4 linked regions of the Paraneptunicella aestuarii genome follow. The protein of the gene in region 1 interacts with the protein of each later gene in a pairwise test. Links are inferred from orthologs where the notes say so. Each region holds a gene or a part of one and is shown on either strand. Other genes may lie near its edges. The genes, in order: dnaE, rplL, dnaQ and KIH87_RS16775.

Evidence for each region.
Region 2: the proteins of dnaE (region 1) and rplL interact in binary tests that used the Escherichia coli proteins (3 or more experiments, as listed by UniProt). The link is inferred for Paraneptunicella aestuarii from one-to-one orthologs.
Region 3: the proteins of dnaE (region 1) and dnaQ interact in binary tests that used the Escherichia coli proteins (3 or more experiments, as listed by UniProt). The link is inferred for Paraneptunicella aestuarii from one-to-one orthologs.
Region 4: the proteins of dnaE (region 1) and KIH87_RS16775 interact in binary tests that used the Escherichia coli proteins (3 or more experiments, as listed by UniProt). The link is inferred for Paraneptunicella aestuarii from one-to-one orthologs.

The regions. Positions count from the first base shown.
Region 1 is NZ_CP074570.1:1,186,902-1,192,568, forward strand. What follows is about bases 1,029-5,099. They hold dnaE (DNA polymerase III subunit alpha), read left to right. Parts: upstream 1,029-1,428; coding sequence 1,429-4,899; downstream 4,900-5,099. Other genes in these bases: rnhB (ribonuclease HII), read left to right, coding at 1,029-1,436. In the rest of the region: lpxB (lipid-A-disaccharide synthase), read left to right, coding at 1-825; more of rnhB, read left to right, coding at 831-1,028; accA (acetyl-CoA carboxylase carboxyl transferase subunit alpha), read left to right, coding at 5,158-5,667. UniProt on the Escherichia coli protein: DNA polymerase III is a complex, multichain enzyme responsible for most of the replicative synthesis in bacteria. This DNA polymerase also exhibits 3' to 5' exonuclease activity. The alpha chain is the DNA polymerase catalytic subunit.
Region 2 is NZ_CP074570.1:4,258,846-4,263,275, reverse strand. What follows is about bases 1,597-4,430. They hold rplL (50S ribosomal protein L7/L12), read left to right. Parts: upstream 1,597-2,743; coding sequence 2,744-3,118; downstream 3,119-4,430. Other genes in these bases: rpoB (DNA-directed RNA polymerase subunit beta), read left to right, coding at 3,385-4,430; rplJ (50S ribosomal protein L10), read left to right, coding at 2,159-2,683; rplA (50S ribosomal protein L1), read left to right, coding at 1,597-1,907. Outside these bases: transcription termination/antitermination protein NusG, read left to right, coding at 1-347; rplK (50S ribosomal protein L11), read left to right, coding at 780-1,208; more of rplA, read left to right, coding at 1,212-1,596. UniProt on the Escherichia coli protein: The binding site for several of the GTPase factors involved in protein synthesis (IF-2, EF-Tu, EF-G and RF3). Is thus essential for accurate translation.
Region 3 is NZ_CP074570.1:2,815,996-2,820,485, reverse strand. Bases 743-3,636 are described here. They hold dnaQ (DNA polymerase III subunit epsilon), read left to right. Parts: upstream 743-1,773; coding sequence 1,774-2,499; downstream 2,500-3,636. Other genes in these bases: KIH87_RS10765 (TIGR03503 family protein), read left to right, coding at 2,501-3,636; rnhA (ribonuclease HI), read right to left, coding at 1,151-1,618; KIH87_RS10780 (NAD(P)H-quinone oxidoreductase), read left to right, coding at 743-1,121. Outside these bases: yccX (acylphosphatase), read left to right, coding at 1-153; more of KIH87_RS10780, read left to right, coding at 153-742; more of KIH87_RS10765, read left to right, coding at 3,637-3,967. UniProt on the Escherichia coli protein: DNA polymerase III is a complex, multichain enzyme responsible for most of the replicative synthesis in bacteria. The epsilon subunit contain the editing function and is a proofreading 3'-5' exonuclease.
Region 4 is NZ_CP074570.1:4,300,585-4,305,030, reverse strand. What follows is about bases 474-3,323. They hold KIH87_RS16775 (methionine aminotransferase), read left to right. Parts: upstream 474-1,240; coding sequence 1,241-2,407; downstream 2,408-3,323. Other genes in these bases: KIH87_RS16770 (hypothetical protein), read left to right, coding at 2,686-3,323; KIH87_RS16780 (TonB-dependent receptor), read right to left, coding at 474-984. In the rest of the region: more of KIH87_RS16780, read right to left, coding at 1-473; more of KIH87_RS16770, read left to right, coding at 3,324-3,435; KIH87_RS16765 (hypothetical protein), read left to right, coding at 3,448-3,933; KIH87_RS16760 (LacI family DNA-binding transcriptional regulator), read right to left, coding at 3,972-4,446. UniProt on the Escherichia coli protein: Shows aminotransferase activity with methionine and histidine as substrates, and to a lesser extent also with phenylalanine.

The sequences.
Region 1 (5,667 bases):
CTTAAAAAACGGGGCATTAAAACCGTTCACTATGTTAGCCCGACTATTTGGGCGTGGCGTGAGAATCGGGTACACAAAATCAAAAAAGCGGCTGATTTGGTGTTGTGCTTATTTCCTTTTGAACCTGAGATTTATCACAAGTACCAGATGAAAGCAGAATTCATCGGTCATACCATGGCAGATCAAATTCCATTGCAGGTGGATCGCAATGCTGCCCGCGATGAACTTAATATCGCGCATGATGAGCCTGTACTTGCGCTCTTGCCGGGAAGCCGTGGTGGGGAAGTTGCCAAATTGCTGGATATTTTCATGCAAACGGCAGAAAAGCTCAGCCAATCTGTGCCGGGGTTGCATGTGCTGGTTCCTGTGGTGAATGCACAGCGTAAGCAACAGATCGATGACTATCTTGTAGATAAAGCGTTCTCATTTAAATTAACTCTATTAGACGGGCAAGCCAGAGAAGCGATGATCGCATCTAATGCCGTGTTGCTTGCTTCTGGTACGGCAACGCTGGAAGCTATGTTATGCAAGCGCCCTATGGTGGTGGCTTATAAATTGGCTCCTATGACCCACTGGATGATGGGATATTTATACAAACAGAATTATTTCTCGTTACCGAACATTTTGGCGGGTAGGGAAGTGGTTCCCGAACTTCTGCAAGAAGACGTTAATCCCGATACCTTATGTCAGTATTTACTACCAAAAATGCAATCGGAAAACGTTAATCTAATAGACACTTTTACGCAATTGCACGAGACACTGAAACGAGATGCCGACAAGCAGGCTGCTATTGCCGTGCAATCACTTATTGCAAAAGGAAAATAATCACAATGCTCATTGCTGGAGTTGACGAAGTTGGGCGAGGCCCATTGGTGGGTGACGTTGTCACTGCTGCGGTAATTTTACCCGAAAACCATGGTCTGGAAGGCTTAACCGATTCCAAAAAGCTGTCTGAAAAGAAGCGTGATTTGCTAGAGCCTCAAATTAAAGAAGTGGCTATTGCATGGGCAATTGGAAAAGCAACCCACGAAGAAATCGATCAACTTAATATCCTGCAAGCGACTATGTTGGCAATGACTCGCGCAGTACAAGCATTATCCATTCAACCTGATTTTGTTCGGGTTGATGGTAACCGTTGCCCTAAATGGGATTATAAAAGCGAAGCGATTGTTAAAGGCGACGGTACAGTTGCAGAAATCTCGGCAGCTTCTATTCTTGCCAAGGTTTATCGAGATCGACAAATGGTCGAATTGCATCAGAAATACCCGGATTTTGGGTTCGATAAACACAAAGGCTATCCAACTAAATTTCATATGGAAATGCTGCAATTGCATGGTGTACTGCCTGAACATCGACGCAGCTACAGGCCAGTTCAGAATGCGTTGGATATGATGGCTGCAAACGGTAATCAACCTGAGGACTTGTCCCATGCATAATGTCGAGTTCGTGCATTTACGTGTTCACAGTGATTTTTCCATGTGCGATGGCCTGAATAAGGTCAAGCCGATACTGGCAAAAGCCAAATCATTGAACATGCCCGCCATTGCTATTACTGACCAGATGAATATGTGTGGTCTGGTGAAGTATTACGGTGCCGCACATGGCATGGGATTAAAGCCAATTATTGGCGCGGATTTTTGGGTGCAAGACCCGGCGTTGCCCGATGAAAACCTGACGCGCTTGACGTTATTGGCACAGAATAATGACGGTTACAAAAACATCACCTTGTTGATTTCAAAAGCTTATCAACGCGGCAACATCAATGAACGAGCCGTGATTGATGTTGATTGGCTTATTGAACATAACGACGGTGTTATTGTTCTCTCTGGAGCCAAAGACGGTGATTTGGGCGTCGCCTTACGTAAAGGCAATATGGCGCAATCGGCCACTATTACTCAGTTTTATAAAACTCATTTTCCTGATCGTTATTACGTTGAGTTGCACCGTACTGGTCGTGCGGGTGAAGAAGATTATCTTCATGCCGCAGTAGAGTGGGCTGCTGAAAATGATTTACCTGTGGTTGCGACCAATGAAGTGTGTTTTAACAACCAGGAAGATTTCGAAGCTCATGAAATTCGTGTCTGTATCCACGACGGCTATACCCTGGACGATACTCGACGTCCCAAGTTGTATTCAGAACAGCAATACATGCGCAGCCCGGAAGAAATGGCCGAGCTGTTCTCAGATATTCCTGAAGCCATTGCCAATACGGTTGAAATTGCCAAGCGCTGTAATGTAACGGTATTGCTAGGGGAATACTTCCTGCCTAAATGCCCAACCGGAGATCTGACCGAAGAAGACTTTCTGGTCAAGAAATCTCAGGAAGGTTTGGAAGAGCGATTGGAGTTCTTGTTCCCGAATCCGGAAGTGCGCGCCAAAAAACGACCTGAATATGATGAGCGTTTAGATATTGAGCTTAAAGTAATTAACCAGATGGGATTCCCCGGTTACTTCCTGATCGTTATGGAGTTTATTCAGTGGAGTAAGGATCACGGCATTCCGGTTGGCCCTGGGCGTGGTTCGGGTGCGGGTTCTTTAGTGGCGTATGCATTAAAAATTACTGATTTGGATCCGCTGGAATTCGATCTGCTATTCGAACGATTCTTGAACCCTGAGCGGGTTTCCATGCCCGACTTCGACGTCGATTTTTGTATGGATCGTCGCGATGAAGTTATCGATCACGTTGCCGATTTGTATGGGCGTGATGCGGTATCTCAGATCATTACTTTTGGAACCATGGCTGCCAAGGCGGTAGTGCGAGATGTTGGCCGGGTTTTGGGTCATCCCTATGGTTTCGTTGATAAGATTTCCAAACTGATCCCGGGTGATCCGGGTATGACTCTGGCAAAGGCATTTGAAGTTGAGCCGCGTTTACCCGAAGTGTATGAGCAGGACGAAGAAGTCCGTGACCTGATTGATATGGCACGCACACTCGAAGGTGTGGTACGTAACGCAGGTAAACACGCCGGGGGCGTGGTTATTGCGCCAACCAAGATCACTGACTTCTCGCCTTTGTATTGTGATGATCAGGGTAAAAACCCGGTGACACAATTCGATAAGAACGACGTTGAAACCGCCGGCTTGGTAAAGTTCGACTTCTTGGGATTACGCACATTGACCATTATCCAGTGGGCATTGGACATGATCCTGGAAGGGCGTGGTAAAGAGATCGATATTTCCGCCATTCCATTGGACGACAAAGAAAGCTTTGGCATGTTACAGCGTGCTGAAACAACCGCGGTATTCCAGTTGGAATCTCGCGGTATGAAAGATCTGGTTAAGCGTCTGCGTCCGGATAATTTTGAAGATATTATCGCTTTGGTGGCCTTGTTCCGACCGGGGCCATTGCAGTCGGGCATGGTAGATAACTTCATCGACCGTAAGCATGGTCGTGAGGCGATTTCCTATCCGGATGCCCAGTATCAGCACGAGTGCTTGCAAGAAATTTTGCAGCCCACTTACGGCATCATCCTGTATCAAGAGCAGGTTATGCAGATTGCCCAGGTCATGGCGGGTTACAGCCTCGGCGGCGCCGACTTGCTGCGCCGAGCCATGGGTAAGAAAAAGCCGGAAGAGATGGCAAAACAACGGGCTGTCTTTCAGGAAGGTTCGCAGAATAACAACATCGACCCCGAATTGGCGATGAAGATCTTCGACCTGGTAGAGAAGTTCGCGGGATACGGGTTTAACAAATCTCACTCTGCAGCTTATGCCCTGGTTTCCTATCAAACATTGTGGTTAAAGGCACATTATCCGGCTGAGTTTATGGCTGCGGTAATGTCTGCTGATATGGATAACACTGACAAAATCGTTACTTTGGTTGATGAATGCCAGCGTATGGGACTGGAAGTGTTACCGCCTGATTTGAATACCGGTAAATACAAGTTTTCGGTGAATGATGACGGCCAGATTGTTTATGGAATCGGTGCGATTAAAGGCGTCGGTGAAGGCCCCATTGAAGCCATTATCCATGCGCGTGAAACTCATGGTTTCTTCACTGATTTATTTGATTTCTGTGGCAAGGTCGAATTGAAGCGCGTAAACAAACGCGTGTTGGAAAAATTAGTGTTGGCGGGGGCTATGGATAACCTCGGGCCTCATCGTGCGGCACTGATGGCAACCTTGCCCGATGCGCTGGCTGCAGCAGAACAACACAGAAAAGCCGAATCCTGCGGGCAATCAGACATGTTTGGTTTGATGACCAATGAACCGGAAGATGTGTCTGCTACTTTCGTTGATGTACCTGAATGGCCGGAGAAACAATGGCTGGATGGTGAAAAGGAAACCTTGGGTCTGTATTTGACCGGGCATCCTATCAACCAATATCGCGATGAAATTAAGCATTATTGTTCTGGCCGTTTGGTGGATCTTAAACCCACAGCACGAGACGGTAACATTACTGCGGTAGGCTTGGTGTTGTCGGTTCGTGTGTTAGTGAATAAAAAAGGGCGGCGTTGGGCGATTGTGACATTGGATGATAAGAGTGCCCGGGTTGATGCGCGCTTTTTCCCGGATGATTTTGAAAAATACGAAGAGATTTTACAGACAGATAAAGTGCTGGTGGTCAGCGGCTCTGTCAGTTTTGATGATTTTTCTGGTGGTCATACCATCACAGTGCGCGAAGCAATGGATAATATCAAGGCACGAGAAAAATACTTGAAACGTATTCAACTGACTTTGGACGACGCCTGGATTGAGCCAGGTAATATTCAAAAGCTACAGGCAATTATGCAGAACTATAGAAACGGCGCTTGTCCCGTTTCTATCAAGTACATGCATGAGGATGCCGAGGCGGTTTTGAATGTTGGGGCAATGTGGTATCTGGTTCCTGAAGACCAACTGCTGCATGAGCTTAAGCAACTGTTAAGTCCTGAGCAGGTAAGTTTAAAATTTCATTAGTCGTGGTTGGAATGTTGTAGTCTTCATCGCCGATATGGCAGCCTTATATTGAGTCGATATAAGGGATGAAAAAATGTCAGGGTAAAAAATAATACCTCAAGGATGTACACATTGGACTTTTTGTGAAAAAATTACCCGAATAACCTTATTGGTTCATCAAATCAACAGCGACGTTTTTGATTTGTTTGGATAAACGAGGATGACCTTTACAGGACTGAACATCTAACGACAAACTAACACTAACTAGTAGGAACCGGAATGAGTTTACATTTCCTTGAATTTGAGCAACCTATCGCTGAGTTGGAAGCTAAGATTGACGAACTCCGTTCGGTTAATCAGGGCGGTGAGTTTGATCTGGGGTTAGAAGAGGAAATTACCAAACTGCGTGAAAAAAACGCAGAACTAACCAAGAAAATTTTCGCTAACCTGGGTCCCTGGCAAATCTCGCAATTGGCTCGCCATCCGTTGCGGCCTTATACCCTTGATTACATTCCACGTATCTTTACCGAATTTGATGAGTTGTGCGGTGATCGTGCTTTTGCTGATGATAAAGCTATCGTTGGCGGGTTAGCGAAGATCGATGGAAAACCTGTCATGGTGATTGGTCATCAAAAAGGTCGAGATACCTCAGAAAAGATTAAACGTAATTTCGGCATGCCAAAACCGGAAGGCTATCGTAAAGCTTTGCGTTTAATGGAAATGGCGGAGCGTTTTAACCTTCCTATTATTACTTTCATCGACACTCCTGGAGCTTATCCTGGTGTGGGC
Region 2 (4,430 bases), 3.1 Mb from region 1 along the record:
GCTATGTATTGGTTGAAATGGAAATGAACGATGACTCATGGCACTTGGTGAAAAGTGTTCCTCGAGTTCTTGGTTTCATTGGTGGTACAACGGATCGCCCTGCACCAATCAGCAAGCGCGAAGCTGACGCTATCTTGAATCGTCTTGAAGAGTCGGTTGATAAGCCAAAGCCAAAAACATTGTTCGAGCCGGGCGAAGTGGTTCGTGTTACCGATGGTCCTTTTGCAGACTTCAATGGTGTAGTCGAAGAAGTCGACTACGAGAAGAACCGTTTGAAAGTCTCTGTTTTGATCTTTGGCCGTTCTACTCCTGTTGAGCTAGAGTTCAGTCAGGTAGAGAAGGGGTAAGACTGAGTTACTGAGTCTTAAACTCAAGAAATTTACTTTGGTCACAGAGAAATTTCGAAAGCGAGCACAAGTTGCTCGCTTTTCTTTTTTCAGTCCCTTATTTATGAAAATTCAGGAAAAAAAGCATCGGCCCCTTTTCCAGTTTGTAAAGATTCCTTGTACACCTACTTTATATAGTTGCCAAAGGATAGTCCTTGCACTATAAATACTGTCAGTTTTTCGGCGTGTTTTCAGTCAGTTAACTATCTGAAAATATCACCATCATTTTCCGTAAAGCAAAATCAAGACCAATATTTAAAAAAGAGCTCAATAATGCTTGTCAGGCCAGTGAGATTAAAATATAATCTGCGGCCTTTTATAACACGGGAAGCCGTTTGAGCAGGTAAACTCATTACTTGCGAGGCGTTTAACCCACATTGAGAGACAACCGAAATGGCTAAGAAAATTGTTGGCTTGATTAAGTTGCAGGTTGCCGCTGGCGCTGCAAACCCAAGTCCACCAGTTGGTCCTGCTTTGGGTCAGCATGGTGTGAACATCATGGAATTCTGTAAAGCATTTAACGCTAGAACAGAAAGCCTGGAAAAAGGGATGCCTATCCCTGTACAGATCTCTGTTTATGAAGATCGCTCTTTCACTTTTGAAACTAGAACTCCACCAGCATCTTTCTTGTTGAAAAAAGCTGCTGGCATTAAGAGTGGTTCTGGTCGTCCTAATACTGACAAAGTGGGTACAGTTACCCGTGCTCAGTTGGAAGAGATTGTTACTACGAAAAAACCTGACCTGACAGCTGCCGATATGGAAGCTGGTGTTCGTACTATTGCTGGTACTGCACGTAGTATGGGTCTAAAGGTGGAGGGCTAATTCATGGCAAAGCTAACTAAACGTATGCGTACTATCCGTGAAAAGGTAGATGCAACTAAAGATTATGAAATCAATGAAGCTATTGCATTATTGAAAGAATTGGCAACCGCCAAGTTCGCTGAAAGCATGGATGTTGCAGTAAACCTGGGCATCGACGCTCGTAAATCTGACCAAAACGTTCGTGGTGCAACAGTATTGCCTCACGGTACTGGTAAAGATGTGCGCGTAGCGGTATTTACTCAGGGCGCTGCTGCCGAAGCTGCTAAAGCAGCGGGTGCTGACGTAGTCGGTATGGAAGATTTGGCTGAGCAAGTCAAAAAAGGCGAAATGAACTTCGATGTTGTTGTTGCTTCTCCTGATGCAATGCGCGTTGTGGGTCAATTAGGCCAAATCCTTGGCCCTCGTGGCCTTATGCCTAACCCTAAAACTGGCACTGTTACTCCTGATGTTGTAACTGCGGTTAAGAATGCAAAAGCGGGTCAGGTTCGTTACCGTAACGATAAGAACGGTATCATCCACGCTAGCATCGGTAAGGCATCTTTTGAACCTAAGCAAATCCAGGAAAACCTGGAAGCATTGTTGGACGCGCTTAAGAAAGCCAAGCCTTCAAGTGCAAAAGGTTCTTACTTTAAGAAAATCAGCCTGAGCACCACTATGGGTGCAGGCGTATCTGTCGACCAAAGTTCGTTGGCAGTTTAATCGAATGTGGGTTGGAGCCTGAATATTCCTAACCGGAATTCAGGTTCCCGTCCAAGACCGTAGGCGCAAATACTCATAGAGTAAATGCTTAATCGTGAAAGCCTACGCAGACGGTAGTTCAGCTCAGACTCTCTGGGGAAATGAACACCGTGGAACGGTAGCACCGAAGCTGGAAACAGAATGACGTGTTGCCAATCTATGAAACTTGGGATGAAGTTCGTCTGATTCCCGGTAACTAAGAGGTGATCTCAGTGGCATTAGGTTTAGCAGCAAAAAAAGAGATCGTTGCTGAAGTAAGCAACGTAGCGTCTCAAGCGCTATCCGTCGCCGTCGCTGAATATCGCGGAATGGAAGTAGCAGACTTGACTGCTCTGCGTGTTAAGGCTCGTGAGCAAGGTGTATATCTGAGAGTTATCAGAAACACTTTGGCAAAACGCGCTTTAGCCGACAGTAAGTTCGCTGATATGGACAGTGCTTTAACTGGTCCACTTATCTATGGCTTCTCTATGGAAGCTCCAGGTGGTGCGGCTCGTCTTTTCAAAGATTTTTCGAAAGAAAAGAAAGACAACAAGTTAAAAGTAACAGCATTGTCAATCGGTAGTGGCTTACTTGGTCCAGAAAAGTTAGATGCGGTTGCATCACTTCCGACTCGCGACGAAGCTCTGGCAAAACTTCTTGCTACCTTCAAAGCACCTGTTGGCAAATTTGTTCGTACTATCAACGAAGTACCTACCAAATTTGTTCGCGTGCTGGCGGCTATCAAAGACACTAAATAATTTAGCGTCTTTAAGACTTGAATATTTGTTTTAACATTTTTAACCCAGGAGTTTAGAGAAATGGCTCTAACTAAAGAAGATATCTTGAATGCGATTGCTGAAATGCCAGTTATGGAATTGGTTGAGCTAATCGAAGCAGCAGAAGAAAAATTCGGCGTTGAAGCTACTGCAGCTGTTGCAGTTGCTGCTGGTCCTGCTGTTGCTGCTGAAGCTGCAGAAGAAAAGACTGAGTTCGACGTTGTTATGACTGCTTTCGGCGCTAACAAAGTTGCTGTTATCAAAGCTGTTCGTGGCGCAACTGGTCTTGGCCTTAAAGAAGCTAAAGAGTTGGTTGAAGCTGCTCCTAAAGCAATCAAAGAAGGCATTTCTAAAGCAGAAGCTGAAGCACTTCAAAAAGAACTTGAAGAAGCTGGTGCAACTGTTGAAGTTAAGTAATCTGTTGCAAAACAGTTTACAGCCAGAAATGGCACAGGCTGGTGGTTAATTAACCACCAGCCTTTTTGCGCTGTGGGATAGTGCAGCTTCACCGTTGATTGCCTATCCTTATAAAGCGTCAGGAAGCGTTATCTAAAAAATAATCCATATACACCTAAGGTATTTAGGTTTATTGGGTCGGTAAACGTTACTAAAACGGTGCTGAGAATTGCCGCTACGCTAAACAGTCGGCAACTAGGGTCAAAAATCAGCAGACTGAGGAATCCATGGTTTACTCTTATAGCGAAAAGAAACGTATCCGCAAGGACTTTGGCAAACGCCCACAGGTATTGGAAATCCCATACCTTCTTTCTATTCAACTTGACTCATTTCGTAAGTTCATAGAAGTTGATCCAGAAGGCCAATACGGCCTGGAAGCGGCGTTCCGTTCGGTATTCCCAATTAAAAGCTACTCTGGCAGTTCAGAGTTGCAATATGTGAATTATCGCCTAGGCGAGCCAGTATTTGATGTGAAAGAATGTCAAATTCGAGGCTTGACTTATTCTGCCCCTCTACGGGTTAAATTGCGTATGGTTCTCTATGATAGAGAAGCAGCGCCAGGCACTGTAAAAGATATCAAAGAACAAGAAGTGTATATGGGTGAAATTCCGTTAATGACGGACACCGGCACTTTTGTTATCAATGGTACTGAACGTGTTATCGTTTCTCAGTTGCACCGTTCACCCGGTGTATTCTTCGATCACGACCGTGGTAAGACTCACTCTTCTGGTAAGGTGTTATATAACGCTCGTGTTATTCCTTACCGTGGCTCCTGGTTAGACTTCGAATTCGATCCTAAAGATAATCTCTTTGTTCGTATCGATCGTCGCCGTAAGCTGCCTGCAACAATTGTCTTGCGTGCAATGGATATGAGCACAGAAGAAATTCTGAGCTTGTTCTTCGAAAAAGAAACGGTTCGTATCTCAGAGAAGTCATTCCTGATGAGTATCGTACCGGATCGTTTGCGTGGTGAAACTGCGAAGTTCGATATTAAAGATGCCGAAGGTAATGTGCTTGTAGAAGCTGGCCGTCGTGTATCTGCTCGCCACACTCGTCAAATGGAAAAAGCAGGCATTGCTGAACTGGAAGTTCCAGCAGAATTCCTGTTAGGGCGTGTTTACGCTGTTAATTACATTGATGAGAAAACCGGTGAAATCATCGTAAATGCTAACGATGAAGTAACCCTGGAAAATATTCATGCAATTACCCAGGCTGGTTTCGACAGTTTTGAAACTCTGTACATCAACGATTTGGATCATGGTTCATACATTTC
Region 3 (4,490 bases), 1.6 Mb from region 1 along the record:
GCTTGTGGCGTGGAGGCTCAAGTTCAATCTCTTATGGATTGGTTATGGCAAGGGCCAGACCGTTCAAGGGTAGACAGTGTTACGATGCTCTCTTCAGATAGCGCCTCAAATAGCGCTTCAACAAATACAGACAATGAATTTCAGGTGCTCTAATGCGTTATGTTTCTTACTCGGAAGATGGAACTCTTTCTCTTCAGGAAACCAATAAACCAGATATTCAGCCTCATCAGGTATTGGTGAAAGTGGCTTCATTTGGCGTTAATCGAGCCGATTTATTGCAGAAGCAGGGCAAATATCCGCCTCCTGCCGGAGCAAGTAACATTTTAGGGATGGAAGTTTCAGGTGTTATAGAAGAGCTGGGAGAGCAAGTCACTGGTTGGAAAATTGGCGATCCTGTTTGCGCCATGATTGCTGGTGGCGGCTATGCTGAATACGCAGCTGTTGATGTGGGCTTGCTAATACCTTGTCCTGCGACACTTACAATGGCGGAATCGGCGGCAATACCAGAAGTCTTCTTAACTGCCTTTCAAGCAATACACTGGATTGGAGAATTGCAATCTGGTCAGAACCTTCTTATTCATGCTGGTGCCAGTGGCGTTGGGCTTGCTGCGATCCAATTAGCAAAATTACACGGAGCAAAAGTGGCTGTCACCTGTTCCAGTGAGGCTAAAGGCGATTATTGCCAAGAATGGGGCGCGGATATTGCGATTAACTACAAGCAACAGGATTTCTATCAAGAGTTGAAGCTGGCTTGGGGTGGTGTGGATCTGGTTATTGATATGGTCGCGGGGGATTACACCAATAAAAACTTGAAATTGTTAAACATGGATGGCTGTATTATCGACTTGGCAATATTGGGAGGGCGTTTTGTTGAACAGTTCGATACGGCATTGTTATTGGGGAAAAGGGCAACACTGGTTGGAAGCACATTACGGAATCGCAGTGACAGTTATAAAGCGGATTTGGTGAGGGATTTTACCAAACAGTATTTATCCCGGTTCGAATCTGGTGAGTTAAAACCCGTTATCGATACGGAATTTGAAATTTCTGATATTGACATTGCCCATGAGCGTATGGCGAAAAACGACAGTATGGGCAAATTCATTATTAACTGGGAATAGTGCTGGTAAATGGAACTGAGAAGCCCACTCTAACTTTCTTGAATAAAGCCTGGGTCTTTAGGTAAATTGGATTGTGACGCCGCATCACGAGCAAGTTCATCACAGCGTTCATTTTCAGGATGACCTGAATGACCTTTTACCCAGTGCCAGTTGACTTTGTGCTTTGACACTTCGTGATCCAACGCTTGCCATAAATCCTGATTCTTAACCGGTTTCTTGTCAGCCGTTTTCCAGCCTCGTTTTTTCCAGTTATTAATCCATTGATTAATGCCATTTTTAACATATTGGCTGTCGGTGGTGAGTTCTACCTGACAAGCTTCTTTCAGTGATTCCAGCGCTTTAATGGCTGCTAACAACTCCATACGGTTGTTCGTTGTCAGATTAAAGCCGCCAGCTAGTTCTTTACGATACTTTTTGTAAACAAGGATTGCGCCATATCCGCCTGGCCCGGGATTTCCTAAACAGGAACCGTCTGTGTATATTTGAATGGTTTTCAAGGTTAACTGTAGTCTACTTGATTAATGGCGGTGTATGATAACTCAGATTATGCTTTCAGGCACAGAGCTTCATTTTTTGCGATGCTTCTTTTGAATAAGAAGCTGAATTGAAGAGCTTGAATAGCGCTAACACGAAGAGAGTTTGGAGAAAAACATTGAGGCAAGTTGTTCTTGATACCGAAACCACAGGTATCGATCCATTGCAGGGACACCGTATTATTGAAATCGGTTGTGTTGAAGTAATTAACCGTCGTCTGACCGGGAATCACTACCATCAATATATTAATCCTCAACGTGAAGTTGAACAGGAAGCCATTGAAGTTCACGGTATAACCAACCAATTCCTGGCTGACAAACCTATATTTGATGATGTTGTGCAAGGGTTTGTCGATTTCATCAGCGGTGCTCAACTGGTCATTCATAATGCTCCCTTCGACGTGGGCTTTATGAATCATGAATTCAAGAAAAGTCGCAAAAGCCCGGTAAAAACCACCGATGAAATTTGTACCGTGCTGGATACTCTGGTACTTGCCAGAACCATGCACCCGGGTCAGAAAAATAATCTTGATGCCTTGTGTAAGCGATATGGCGTAGATAACTCGCAACGTGAACTGCATGGCGCTTTGCTGGATGCCGAGATCCTGGCTGATGTTTATCTGATGATGACGGGGGGACAAACCAGCTTAAATTTATCGGGTAATAAACAAAATGACGGAGGCGCAGAAGTGATCCGAAGATTAACTTCTGATCGTAAACCGCTAAAGATTATCCACGCTTCCGCCGATGAATTGGAACAGCATGAAAGCCGTTTAGATATTGTCGCCAAAGAAGGCGGTAGTTGCCTGTGGCGAGAAATACAGGATCAAAAACTTCAGGGGTAAAATGAGCAGAGTAATTTATTTATTTGCGATATTGCTGACTTTGGGCGCGTTTGCCCAAGAGTCAGACCAGGAATATAACGCAAATAAACAAAAAACAGCGGTCGAACAGGTTGATACGACACCGTTGCGGGAAATCGGCAGCGAATACCACAATGGTATACGTTTGCTGCAAAACCGATTTCGTATTGACTATAAAGTGGATGAAATCACCATGGTGTTTTTCCGCAAGTTCGGCTCTGCTCCTATTGTGCTGGTTCGGCCTGATGGTTCTAAAATCTTTTTGTCTCAAGCCGAAGAGAATGATGTTGAATGGTATGACTCAACTACCTACGACATGATACGCATGAAAAATCCAACACCGGGGCCTTGGCAAGCGGTAGGGCAGATCTTGCCCGGTAGTCGCGTTATGGTGCTCAGTGATATTGAATTGCAGGCTGAACCACTGCCTACCGTTCTATTTTCGGGTGAGATTCTTAAGCAAACGGCCTATTTGACTAATGGCGGCAAGCCTATTGATTATGCTGAGTTTCGCGACGTCGTTAAGTTAAACATGGAATTTGTTAGTACCAATAACCCTAACTTTAATAATTTTGGTGCTCAAACTCAGACCATTGCCACCTTTGAAGATAATGGTAAAGGCATGGATGAACGTCCGTTGGACGGCACTTTTACCGGTCAGTTTAACTTGACCATACCTGCAGGCGAATGGAAACCCATTTTCACCGTATCGACTCCCATGTTTACTCGGGAGCAGGTCAGTGAACCTATCATTTTGCATGAAAATCCCATTAAAGTTGATGTCAAACTGGATGATACCGGCTCCGGTTATCATAAATTAATGGTGGATGCGGATCGGGAAATGGTAGATATGGGAAGTTTGTTGGTAGACGGAAAAATCCGATATCCCAATGGTGATGTGCAGAATTTTTCAATTACCCGGGTTTCAAACGATGTTCGCACCTATGATGTTGTTAATTTTGAGTACGGTATTTTTAGGGTCAAATTAACAGCCTATGGCAATACAATCGATGGACGCGACTTTATTTTAGATGTTCCTGAATTTACTTTCTTTGCAGAAGAACCTGAATTGCCTGCTGGTGCGCCTCCAAAACAGATTGAAAGTATTCCTGAAGATGCCTTAAGTGCAGAGGCGCTAGCCTTGCAAGAAATGAAACGTATTAATCAGCCCGTTGTTGAAGATGATTCTATGTCAACCAGTACATTGGTGAAGCTTATCATTGGTATTAATCTGGGGATTATTATTATTGGTGCGGGCGTTATTTGGTTTATCGTTTCCAGAAAAAAAACGGGTTCATCAAGCAAGAAACCAAATAATAAGACTGCCAATAAGACATTGAGTATGCCTAAGATGGATTTTTCCGGAATGCTTAACTCGATGAAAGGGTTAATGAGTAAGTTGCCAAAAGCAAAACCTGGCAAGTCTGGTAAGAAGAAAGAGAAGGCTTAACGCTAAAAACTTGGCTGATTTATGGATATAAGCCTTAAGTTTGTTGAATTTTTGTTTGAACAAAGCAAACTTTGAACAATTCGCGCATAAATAAAGCTAACGAACGACTTTTTCAAAAAAAGCTGTTGACTCATTTCTGCCATCGCCGTATTATCTGCGCCGCGGTGGACGAGGGGTTCAAAGAAATACAAGAGTATCTTCTTAACTTCTTGAAAACTTTAAAATAATGCGGAGTGGTAGTTCAGTTGGTTAGAATACCGGCCTGTCACGCCGGGGGTCGCGGGTTCGAGTCCCGTCCACTCCGCCACTTTTAAAGTTATATTTCATCTGCAAAATTCAGATAATTCCTTGTTCCTAACAAGATTTCTGAAATGAATAATGCGGAGTGGTAGTTCAGTTGGTTAGAATACCGGCCTGTCACGCCGGGGGTCGCGGGTTCGAGTCCCGTCCACTCCGCCACTATTCATGTCAATAAAATCAATACCTTATCTCTTATATCAGCACATTCCAGTGCAACTCAATA
Region 4 (4,446 bases), 3.1 Mb from region 1 along the record:
CCTGCTTGCTGGCACTTTAATAGTGCGATCTCCTTGAGTGACAACGCCGCTATAAATTTGGCTGCCGTTACTGTCGGTAAGGTAGCTATTGGGGTTATTGGCTTTGGAATTTCTGTCTTCAAAGGCGATGTTCATCAATGTCGACCAATTTTCAAAGTCGTAACCCACTTTCAACTTGTAGTTGTCGGTTCGTTCATTGACGATACCTGTATCGCCGAAAAATAGCTGTGTACGGCCATATTGGTCTTGTTCAACAATACCGCCAGTGACTCCAGTTGCACCAGAGCTATTGGCGTTACTGCCGTAGTAGAACGACTGTGGCTGTGAGTCGTTATCCAAGCGGTTGTAGGACGCATAAAGGCTAAGATCGCCAAACTTATTGCCTACCGATACAAACGACTTATTGCCATTCACTTTGTCATCAAAGCCGTAAGCATTGAAGTCTTGCTGGAATACACTGGTATCAAAATGGAATTCAAATTCTTGAGGAATGGCAGTTTCGATAAGCACTACGCCGCCCATAGCGTTACCGCTGTACTGTGCGCTAAATGGGCCATAGAGCACTTGTACGTCTGCTATTTCACTGGCGGAAACCATTGTCCAGCGAGGCGCGCCATTCCAGCGTGATTGCAGGAGGTAGTGCAAAGGTACGCCATCGGCAAAGACCATCGAACGGCTGGTCTGAAACATATTGGAACCGCGAATACCCAAAGTACCGTTGGCATCACCAATATAACGACGTCGAATAGTCAGGCTGGGCTCGTATTTTACGATGTCCTCAGTGGTGACGATATTAACGCTTTCCAAATCTTCGGGGGTGACACGTGATGAGGGATTGGTGGTGAATTGATTCGAGGTTGAATCGCTACCCCAAACCACGACTTTTTCTATATTGTCTTCGCTATCGGCGAGACTTAAGTTGCTATAGCCGATTCCACTGAGAAATACGCCCCCGGTTAACAAAAATACAGATTTCCTGATCATTACAACTGATCCCATTATTTTTTGGGATCGAAGTTTACATAGGGTAACAATTTCAACAATGTGGCAAATTGTCGCAGATCAGAGGTGATTTTTTTCGTGAAACGAAAAATTGCAGAAATAAGAGTGAACCATGTAAAGCTGGGCATGCAATTTGGCTGTTTCAAAGAGTAACGCAAGAGCTACTCAACGTGGCTTTTGGGTGTTAGCATCGTAAAAACTTCACCGATAAATTTTCACTCAAGTGGATGCTCCAGCCATGCAAATAAAGCGCCCTCAGTCTCAATCTATTAAATCAAAATTGCCGAATGTTGGTACGACTATCTTTACCACCATGTCGGCAATGGCTGCGGAATATGATGCGATTAATTTGTCGCAGGGCTTTCCCAGTTTTGATTGCCCTGAATATCTGGCACATCAGGCGCAAGCTCATATTGTTGAAGGCAAAAACCAATATGCGCCCATGACGGGAGTTCCCGCCCTTAATTTGCAAATTGTGGATTTGGTTAAGCGTAGTTACGGACGAGATATCGCATTGGAAGAAATCACAGTAACGAGCGGAGCGACAGAAGCTTTGTTTGTGGCGATTCAAACTGTGGTGAATGCGGGCGATGAAGTGATAGTGTTTGATCCGGTTTACGACAGTTATGAGCCGGGTATTGAGCTGGCGGGTGGTAAGTGCGTACATATTCCTTTGTATGCGCCCAACTACCAAATTGACTGGCAACAGGTGAGACAAGCCATTACACCAAAAACCAAAGTCATTATGCTTAATTCTCCTCATAATCCGAGCGGGACTGTGATTACCGAGCAGGATATTCAGGAACTGACGGCTTTGGTTACTGAACATGATTTATATGTGATTTCCGATGAAGTGTATGAGCACATTGTTTTTGATGGCGGAACCCATCACAGCATGTTGCGTTACGACGAGCTTTATCAACGCAGCTTTGTGGTGTCGTCCTTTGGTAAAACCTTCCATATTACGGGATGGAAAATCGGATACTGCGTGGCTCCTGCACTATTGAGCACTGAGTTTCGCAAAATCCACCAGTACGTCACTTTTTCCACCAGTACCCCGATGCAATGGGCAATAGCCGATATGCTTGCTGAACAGCCGCAGCATGTGGATGAGCTTCGTACCTTCTACCAGCAAAAACGGGACTTTTTCGCTAACGCCATGCAAGGTAGTCGATTTACTTTGTTGCCATGCAAAGGCACCTATTTTCAGTTGATGGATTATTCACAAATCAGCGACAAAGACGATATGGCTTTCGCCGAATGGATGACCAAAGAAAAAGGCATTGCCACAGTGCCCTTATCGCCATTTTATGGCGCTGATTATCATGACAAGATCATACGAGTCTGTTTCGCCAAAGACGAAGAGACATTGCTTAAGGCTGCGGAAAGGCTTTCTTTACTTTAGCTAAAATGAGACGAAAAGTTGATCGAGCTTCGTACCTTCATTTGGTTTTTTAATATTCTATGTTGCTATATACGACGCTTTTTACGCAATTATTTGCGGATATAATTTGTGGCTGCTATACAATTTTAGGAAATGAAAACACCTTCATATTCTTGAGCAATTTTCTTTTGAGTAATGTATTTGCTTTTAATTATCTTTCAACTCGATTAAAGCATTGATGGGCAATACGTTTGTTTCTCTCGGAAAAAGCGCTTCTTATTGATAAGGAAGTATTAATAATGAAAAAAATACTAATAATCTTAATGTTAGTTGGGCTTTATGGTTGTTCATCTGTTTCTGGACTCTATGAAGCAGATCCACTTTTTAAGCAGCAATCAGATTTACTGGAAGCAGATACAGATATCGTTGATGTAAAGAAGCTTCAGCAAAGAGTCAATGCTGTGAGTGATGAAAAATCCAGAAATGCACTGCTGGAAGATCTTTTGACTATCTCCGATAGATCATGTGCACGGCATCAAGCATCAATTATGGCTGGGTTAAATACCTGGAATGTTTCAACGGGCTCATTATCTAATCTTTTATCTGCGGTTGGAACAGTAGTTGGTGGAGAGAGTGCAAAAGCGGCATTAGCTGCTGGAGCCACTTTTACTAATTCCACTCGCTCATTAGTGAATGAAGAAGTTTATGCAAAAGCGTTAGGTACAACGATTGTTCGGGCTACGGTTTCCGCGAGGGAAAAACAATTTGCTGTGATTTCAAAAGGCATGAGTTCTAGTATGGATGACTATTCGGTGCAGTCCGGTTTACGGGATGTATACAATTACCAAAATCGTTGTTCATTTTATTATGGCCTTCTGGAAATAACCAAAGCTTTGGATCAAAGAAAGCGTAGTAAATCTGAAATAGAAGATCTTATCTTTCGCCTAAATGCAAAAAGTGACGAGCTAAAAAATCGTGGTGGAGATGTTTCTGAGATAAATAAAAAAATTGAGGCACTTATTCTTGAGCTCGAAGGTGCACCACACTAATGGTCAAATTATATGACTATGAAATTGATTGAGCCTCAAGAATACAATCTGTTGATTAATAATGATGATTCTTACTCCCTAAAAAGAGATGGGAAAGATTGTCAGTTTTCAAAACCTTCAACTACTAAAGACTTAGCCAAGCTATATACAGTAAGTGAGGGGCAAGATCTGCTTTATGTCGGAATAACTACACGGTCTATGTCTGAACGGCTCAGATCTGGATTCAGGGCTTCGGGAAAAAATGGCTATCATGGTTATAAATGGAAGAAGTATCAAAAAGTAGAATTGAAGTTAAATGTGTGGCTCGTGACTAGTATAGATGGGTATCTTTCCAGACATGGAATGGAGATTATAGAAGCTGAAGTGGCCTACTTTTGTAGGTTGCTTTCAGGACAATGGCCTAAATACCAACATGAAATACATTTCCATCAATCAACGGATATCCACAGAGATCTTGCTTTAACTATTTATAAGCGAACGGTTGGCTCTTTGTCCTAATAGAGGAAAAAGCTAATTAACCCCATATATGGGGTTAATTATATTTGGCTCGATTCCCGCTCAACCAGTATTGTTTCCATCACACTGGATTCCACTTTTTCCTTATTGATTTGCTTAAACAGGTTTTCCACCAGCAGCTTACCGCCTTCATGTGTGTCTTGCTTGATGGTGGTTAAGGAAGGGTGGGTGAATCCGGCGACAGGGATATCGTCGTATCCGACGATAGCGACTTCCTGTAGCTCGTTACCTTGTTCGCGATAGTCACGAATGGCTTTAATCATGCCCAGTGCAATGGTGTCACTGGCGGCGACTATGCCATCCCACGGGAAGGCTTTACTTTGCAGCAGGTTGTCAGCTACAGAATATCCATCCTGATAAGTGAAATGAACATCGAGATGAGGTTCCTCGCCCAGTTTTGCATTCTTAATGGCGGTCTGATAGCCCTGATGTCTGAGAGTGGTTTCAAACGATAAGTGACCCGCAAAAGCGATGCGTTTACAGCCTTGTGCGATA